Linked DNA regions of Methanovulcanius yangii. The protein of the gene in region 2 binds, or shares a complex with, the protein of the main gene of each other region. Links are inferred from orthologs where the notes say so. Each region holds a gene or a part of one and is shown on either strand. Other genes may lie near its edges.

The links. The genes of interacting proteins can lie anywhere in the genome.
Region 1: AZH53_RS06455 (region 2) and AZH53_RS01930 share a complex: the UniProt entries of both Methanocaldococcus jannaschii proteins name them as parts of the 50S ribosomal subunit. The link is inferred for Methanovulcanius yangii from one-to-one orthologs.

What each region holds. Positions count from the first base shown.
Region 1 is NZ_LTBL01000001.1:377,053-379,717, forward strand. It holds AZH53_RS01930 (50S ribosomal protein L44e), read left to right. Parts: upstream 1-1,026; coding sequence 1,027-1,305; downstream 1,306-2,665. Other genes in the region: priS (DNA primase catalytic subunit PriS), read left to right, coding at 1-334; AZH53_RS01925 (hypothetical protein), read left to right, coding at 353-988; AZH53_RS01935 (30S ribosomal protein S27e), read left to right, coding at 1,311-1,499; AZH53_RS01940 (translation initiation factor IF-2 subunit alpha), read left to right, coding at 1,511-2,299; AZH53_RS01945 (RNA-protein complex protein Nop10), read left to right, coding at 2,299-2,454. UniProt on the Methanocaldococcus jannaschii protein: Binds to the 23S rRNA.
Region 2 is NZ_LTBL01000001.1:1,253,434-1,257,923, forward strand. What follows is about bases 859-3,671. They hold AZH53_RS06455 (50S ribosomal protein L3), read right to left. Parts: upstream 2,837-3,671; coding sequence 1,880-2,836; downstream 859-1,879. Other genes in these bases: AZH53_RS06440 (50S ribosomal protein L2), read right to left, coding at 859-866; AZH53_RS06445 (50S ribosomal protein L23), read right to left, coding at 878-1,126; rpl4p (50S ribosomal protein L4), read right to left, coding at 1,127-1,873; AZH53_RS06460 (Tfx family DNA-binding protein), read right to left, coding at 3,398-3,671. Also shown: AZH53_RS06435 (30S ribosomal protein S19), read right to left, coding at 1-143; more of AZH53_RS06440, read right to left, coding at 156-858; more of AZH53_RS06460, read right to left, coding at 3,672-3,802; AZH53_RS06465 (F420-dependent methylenetetrahydromethanopterin dehydrogenase), read left to right, coding at 3,943-4,490. UniProt on the Methanocaldococcus jannaschii protein: One of the primary rRNA binding proteins, it binds directly near the 3'-end of the 23S rRNA, where it nucleates assembly of the 50S subunit.

The sequences.
Region 1 (2,665 bases), 880 kb from region 2 along the record:
CAGTCGGGCGGCACTTACCGATGAGCCCGTCACGACGGATGTCAAACGGCTCATCCGTGCTCCCGCCTCTCTTCATGGAGGTTCAGGACTCAGGGTCGTTGAATTGTCCGGTCCGAAGGATCTCGAGGCATTCGATCCGTTATGTGATGCTGTTGTGGACTTCGGAGAGGGCATGGTAAATGTCGATTGTGCATTTCCGCTCGCAATGACTATGATGGGAGAAAAGTATACTCTTACGAAGGGGCTTCAAAAAGTTCCAGAAGAGATGGCAGTATTCCTCTGCTGCAGGGGGATTGCAGAAATTGCGGCGGTTGCTCCTCCACCGGTACATTGAGACTGTTAGGAGATTTTCATGGAATTAGAAGATATCAGGATTATTGTTCTTGACGAGCGGGAGAGCGGTACACTCACGGAGATCCCACCTGATATATTCGAAAAGGCAAAGCGGCGTCTCTCTGAACTCTACGAGGAAGCGAAGTGTATTGAGAATTTCCTCACAGGGCGTGGAACGGACCTTGTTCAGGAAACCGAGAGTATCAAGGTTACTCTCAATGATATTGCGCAGGAACGGTTCAAAAAAATTCTCAAGGTAGCCATCAATCAGATGGAGACACGATATGTCGACCCTCAGGAACTGCGGAAAATGCTTCCAGAAGAGCGGGAGATGTATGAAGATATTGCGGCGGCAATCAGCCGTTGCCGTGAAGAGCTGATAGAAGGGACTCTTCATTCCGCCGAAGAACAGCGGCCTGCTGTTGTTGTGGATAGCGGGGAGCCGATTCCCGGGGCAAATGACGGTGGATCTCAGCGCTCTCCGGTGACAGAAGACTATGAACTCGTCCGAATTATGGAAGATATCGAACCATTTATGGGTACAGACGGGAGAATTTATAGCCTTATAAAGGAAGACATTGTTACTCTTCCTGGGAAGAATGCCCGAGTCCTGTATGAACGCAACATAGCCTTAAGTATTAAGGCAGGTAAATAATATTGGGACTTGCAATCCATTTCAAGGGGCTTATTTCAATGAAAATGCCAACAAAATTTAAGACATACTGCCCTTACTGCAGAAAGCATGAGGTACACGAAGTCGAAAAAGTCAAGAAAGGTAAGGACATGCACCTTCACTGGATTGACCGTCAGAAATCGCGTCGCGGGAAAGTAGGAAATATGGGTAAATTCTCCAAGGTTCCCGGTGGCGACAAACCGACAAAGCGTATCAATGTCCGGTACCGCTGTACTACATGCGGCAAGGCGCATCTTCGCAGCGGTGTGAAAGCAGGTAAGTTCGAACTCCAGGAGTGATAATAATGGTACGAGTTAGCAGGGAAAATCGCAGTAAATTCTATCAGGTCAAATGCCCTGACTGCGAAAATGAACAGGTAATTTTCCAGCGGGCAAGCACGAAGGTTGATTGTGTTGTCTGTGGGAAGGTTCTTGCTGAACCAAGTGGCGGGAATGCAATAATCAATGCAGAAATTCTCGCTGAACTTGAGTGAGTAGTGAAGTTATGCTAGAAGAGAGAGAATGGCCTGACGAAGGGGAACTGGTTGTCTGCACGGTAACAAACGTAAAAGACTTTGTTGCTTTTGTAACCCTCGATGAGTACAACAACCGCGAAGGTCTGATTCCGATTGCCGAGGTGGCACGAGGATGGATCAAGCATATCAGGGATTTCGTTCGGGAGGGACAGAAAGTCGTCTGCAAGGTTTTGCACGTGGACCGTAAAAAAGGTCATATTGATCTCTCACTGAAAGATGTCAATGATCACCAGCGGAAAGAGAAAATTCACGAATGGAAAAATGAACAGAAAGCCATAAAGTGGATTTCATTCATTTCAGAAGCGACTGGTGTCAATGAAGATGAATTACAGAATCTTTTTTACCAGGAATATGGGGCGCTCTTTCCGGTATTCGAAGACGTTCTGACCGATGAAAAAGGGACATTAAAACGTCTGAATCTTAGCAAAAAGGTTGCAGACTCTCTGATCCAGGTCGCAGGTGAGAATGTCAAATTACAGAAGGTCACCATCACCGGTAATCTGATTCTGACGTCTACGAAACCTGATGGCGTCAATGTGATACGCAGGGCTCTCAGAAGTGCCCAGCCGAATGTTGAAGATGTTGACATTGAACTGGTATACGTTGGCGCACCCAAATACCGGGTGAAAGTTACGGCACATGATTATAAGACCGCTGAAAAAGCGATAGACAAGGCTGCGAAAGCCGCTATCGGTGTTGTTGAACGTGCCGGCGGTACCGGGGAATTTGTTCGCAAACAGCGCTCTGGTAAGAATTAATGGCCGGAAAAATTCGAAAATGCCCGCATGACGGGACTTACACCCTCTCCTTTTCCTGTCCGTCCTGTGGAAGGGCGACCTCTACCGCACACCCGGCACGTTTTTCCCCTGAAGACAAATATGGAGCATATCGCCGGAGGATATACCATGGATGACATTGCTATCCAGCTTGCCCGTGAGGAGAATATCACCGGAGAAATTCTCATTGAAGGGCTCCCGGGAGTAGGCCAGGTGGGCAAACTCGTTGCCGAGCACATGATAGATGAACTGGGGGCGGAGAAGATCGCCGAAATAACCTCGATTTATTTTCCCCCTCAGGTTCTCATCAATGAGGAAGGGGTTACCGAACTTGCCAGAAATGAGATT
Region 2 (4,490 bases):
CGGTTGATTTTGCGGCGTGAACGTGCCGGCATAATGGGGAGCAGCTCGCTCATGCCCATCTGCTGAAGATCCTCGATCTTGTAGCCGTGGTAGGTGAATTCCTCTTTCCGCCGCGGCAACCTTCTCTGTGTTTTCTTTGCCATATTTCAGACCCCCTATTTCCTTCCGGTCCTCTTGGCCGCAATGTGGCCGACCTTACGTCCCGGAGATGTGCCACGTGCAACGGTCTTCGGCCTTCCGACGTGCTGGTGGCCACCACCGCCGAACGGGTGATCGATGACGTTCATACAGACAGCCTTGACACGAGGCCATTTCTGAGCCTGGCTCTTCATCTTGTGGAACTTCTTTCCGGCCTTGACGAACGGCTTCTCGCCACGCCCGCCGCCGGCTACGATGCCGATGGTGGCACGGCAGTCGCCGTTGAACCACTTGTGTGTTCCGGACGGCATCTTGATACCGACACGATCGCCATCCTTGCCGATGACCTGGGCCTGAACACCGCTTGCGCGGATGAACTTGCCGCCATCGTTGGGGCGTGCCTCGACATTGCATACGTAGGCACCGACGGGGACATTTTTGAGCGGCAGGGTGTTGCCGTTCTTTACCCGTGCCTCAGCACCCCATTCAACGTCGTCACCGACGCCCACGCCCTCGGTGACAAGCATGAACATCTTGTCCCCGCTTTCGAGCTGGATCTTTGCAATCGGGGTGTGACGGGCAGGATCGTGTTCGATATCAATGACAACCCCGCGGGTAACATCGCCGACATTGCCGGGATGCTTGAGCGATGCCTTGTATTTGTGCGAAGGGGCACGATAGGTCGGGCCGCCGCGTCCACGGTTCTGTGAGATAATACGTTTTCCCATGTTCCGCCACCTCAGAGTATACCGATACGGGAGAGGATCTCTTCCCCGGCTTTCTCGTCTTCAAACGAGACGATAGCTTTCTTCTGTCCCTTCATAGTCATGAGAGTCCGGACCGACGTGACTTTGTGCCCGAACATGTCCTCGACCGCCGCTGCGACATCATTCTTGCTTGCCTCACGGCGCACGAGGAACTGGAGCTTGCCATCGGATTCAAGAAGCATGGTTGCCTTTTCCGAGACAAACGGAGTTTTAATTACCATTTACATATCCTCCAGTCTCTTCAGTGCCCCTGCGGTCCAGACGGTCAGCCTGCCGGCCTGTGTGCCCGGGGCAAGAAGCTCTGCATTGAGTTCTGCGACGCTGACGGCATCGACACCTGCAAGGTTCGATGCTGCCTTCAGGGCAGTCTCACCGGTTACGATAAGAAGTGACGTGCGCTGCTTGTACCTGCGGCCACGCAGTTTCCCGCGGCCTGCACGGACCTTGCGGCTTGCTGCGGAGCGTTCCACATCTGCGAAGACGCCTGCTGCACGGAGAGCATTTACCACATCGGAGGTCTTGGTGAGGCCTTCAAATGCATCATCAAAGACAACGGGAATCCCTGCTTCGAAGCGGTGTCCGCGGGCTGCGACGAGTTCTTCGTTGATAGTCGCGGCAATTGCCGAGCGAATCGCCTTCCTCTTCTCCTGCTTGTTCATCTTTCGGACGAGGATCTTTGCAGTCTTCGGGGGGTGTGCAACACGTCCACCGACGGACTGGGGAATCCGTGCAACACGGGAACCGTTCTTCAGGCGGGGAACCTGTGCGACACCACGGCCACTTCCCCAAGAGACCGCAGACGTCCTCATGCCTGCATATGGGTCGGTGCCATGAGGCTGGTACCTCTCGCTCTGGAGTGCAAGAACTGCGTTTTTGATAAGATCCGGGCGGTAATCTTCGCTGAATACTGCCGGAAGATCGATCTCTCCTGCAGAGCCGCCGTCAAGTGTTCTAATCTGTGCTTTCATTCCTGATCACCCCTGTTTGCTGGCAAGACTGACGTACTGGATTACCGGTACGCGGTCTACATGGTTTCCTGGACGGATGGCCGGACGAATTCTGATAAGACGTTTTACCGGTCCGGGCACCGAGCCCTTGATGGCGACATAGTTCGACCGGACAAGACCATAATTCACAAATCCGCCTGCCGGGTTGATGTCTTCACCGCTCGTGCCGAACTTCAGAATCCGCTTGTTGTACTCGGTCCTCTGCTGGTATCCCATCTGACCCATCTGCGGAACCTGCCACCTGACGTGGGACGGATTGAACGGCCCAAGGTTGCCGATATGACGCTTCTTTCCCTGACGGCCGTGTTTCCCCTTCCGGGTCTGAATGCCCCAGCGCTTTACCGGACCATTTGTTCCCTTTCCGGTGGTAATTGCGGTGACATCGATGTACTGACCTGCATCGAAGATCATATCCGCTGTGATTTCGGTTCCCATGAGAGAGATTGCATATTCTACACGCTCTGCCATGCTGTCACCGCCGACACCCATTTCCATGATGTCGCCGGTCTTCTTCGGAACACCGGTAATCTCCGCGGGCTGCGTCTGCATGATGACAAAAATATCCGAGAGTTTCCCGGCTTCTGCCGCTTCGCGGATCCTGGAAACGTCTTCCTCGGACCATGCTTCAGCACAGGCGTGCTTCCCATAGGTATCCTCCCTGTAGCCACGGACACCGACAACCTTCATCGGGGGAATTTCAACAATGGTTACGGGCACCATGATCTCTTTGCCTTCTGACGGGCTGGAGGCATGGTCATCCACCATAATAAGATGGGTCATACCCACCTTATAGCCGGCAAATCCCTGCAGCGCCGGTTCCCCGTCGTACGCCGGCCAGGAGTGGTATTTTGGTACCTGGCTCAGGGCACGTTTGCGGGGACTGTATGCAAGTGAGCCCCTGCGTGGTCTGGATGTTTTCGACATTTTTCGATCAATCCTGTATTCTTGGTTTCAGTTGCGAACGTTAAGCCTCAGGGCACGAATGTGCCTGGAGCTCCGAGATTTCGTGCTGACAGTTCAAGGGTCAACTGACGCCATGGCCTTGCGGCCGGTTTCCGATGATGCAGCGTACCGCACGAAAACCTCTTTATTAAGAGATTTCCGACGAATTCCCTGCATACGGGCCCTTTTAGGTTGGGAGATTCTTCCGGTGTGGACCGGAATTGCTGATTCTCACAAAGTGATCCTGATTCTTCCCGCATTCTGCGCACCCATGATGGGCGGCGGAAATGGGCTCGTTTCCACGAAACGTCCACCCTTACGGTTCCGTCAGATCCTACGTCTTTCACCTGTTGCGCCTGTGCACAACCCATCTCGGTATCTCCCCCCTCCGAAAACGGAGGTGAGAGCCACCACGATATGAGAAGATCTCACCGGGCGGCCGGAATGATTCCGGCACCGGTAGATGAAATCCTCATATTGGTTCCATAAATATTGCAAAGAAAGAGATATAAACATGTCGGAAATTTGGAGAAAAGGAGTGCTTCATCCGAAGCAGAGATCGCCTTCTTCGGTGATATACACCTCAACATCATCCCTGACAAACCGACCCTTGAACCGTTCCGGGTTTGATTCCTTGAGACGGTTAATGAGACCTATTGAATCGTACCGCACCTTGATATGTATCTTCTCGGCCTCGGTATATATCTCCCCTATTGCATCGAAGAGATCCGTGCCCGACTTGATCGTACAAAGATGCGTCGCATCAAGAGTGTACAGGAATTCGAGAGTTTCCTTTGCTTTTTCGATATTCTCATATGCAGCCTTCTCAATCGTACACACATTCGCCTTGGACGTGTGGATGATATCTGCTATCTGTTGCTGTGTGAGACCCTGCTTGCGGAATCTGAGCACCTCTTTCTGCCGATCGGTAAGGAGCCCTTGTTTCATTAACTATAGTATCACGCGCAGAAACTTAAACTATTTCATTTAACATCAGCCGTACAAATCCGTCGATTGGCAGAAATTCAAAATGTTTATTACCAGACTTGTTGATAGTTGAATGTTCTCAAATTTGAGAGGTTTAGAATATGGTAGTTAAAGTTGGAGTTGCAAAATTAGGCAACATCGCAAGTGGTGTTATGGTCGAGTTACTCCTCGACGAGCGTGCAGACCGTCAGGACATGCAGACCTTCATGGCAACAAGCGGGACCAAGCTCGAAGTCGAGGACGTCGACCGTGTGGTCAGCAACCTTATCGCATACAAGCCCGACTTCGCAATTGTGGTTTCACCGAACGGTGTCCTCCCCGGCCCCACCGGTGCACGTGAAGCACTCAAGGCAGCAGGCATCCCCGTAATCGTCATCACTGACGATGTCACCACCAAGAAGGAATGGGCGGACCTCAAGGAGAGCGACTTCGGATATGTTATCCAGAAGGCAGACTCCATGATCGGTGCACGCCGTGAATTCCTCGACCCGAATGAGATGTCCGACTACAACGGCAACCTCATCAAGGTCCTCACCGTCACCGGTGCATTCCGCAAGATGCAGATCGCAATCGATGCAGTCATCGACCAGGTCAAGGCAGGCAAAGCAGGTGCAGAACTCGAGCTCCCCAAGATTGTCATGACCGCTGA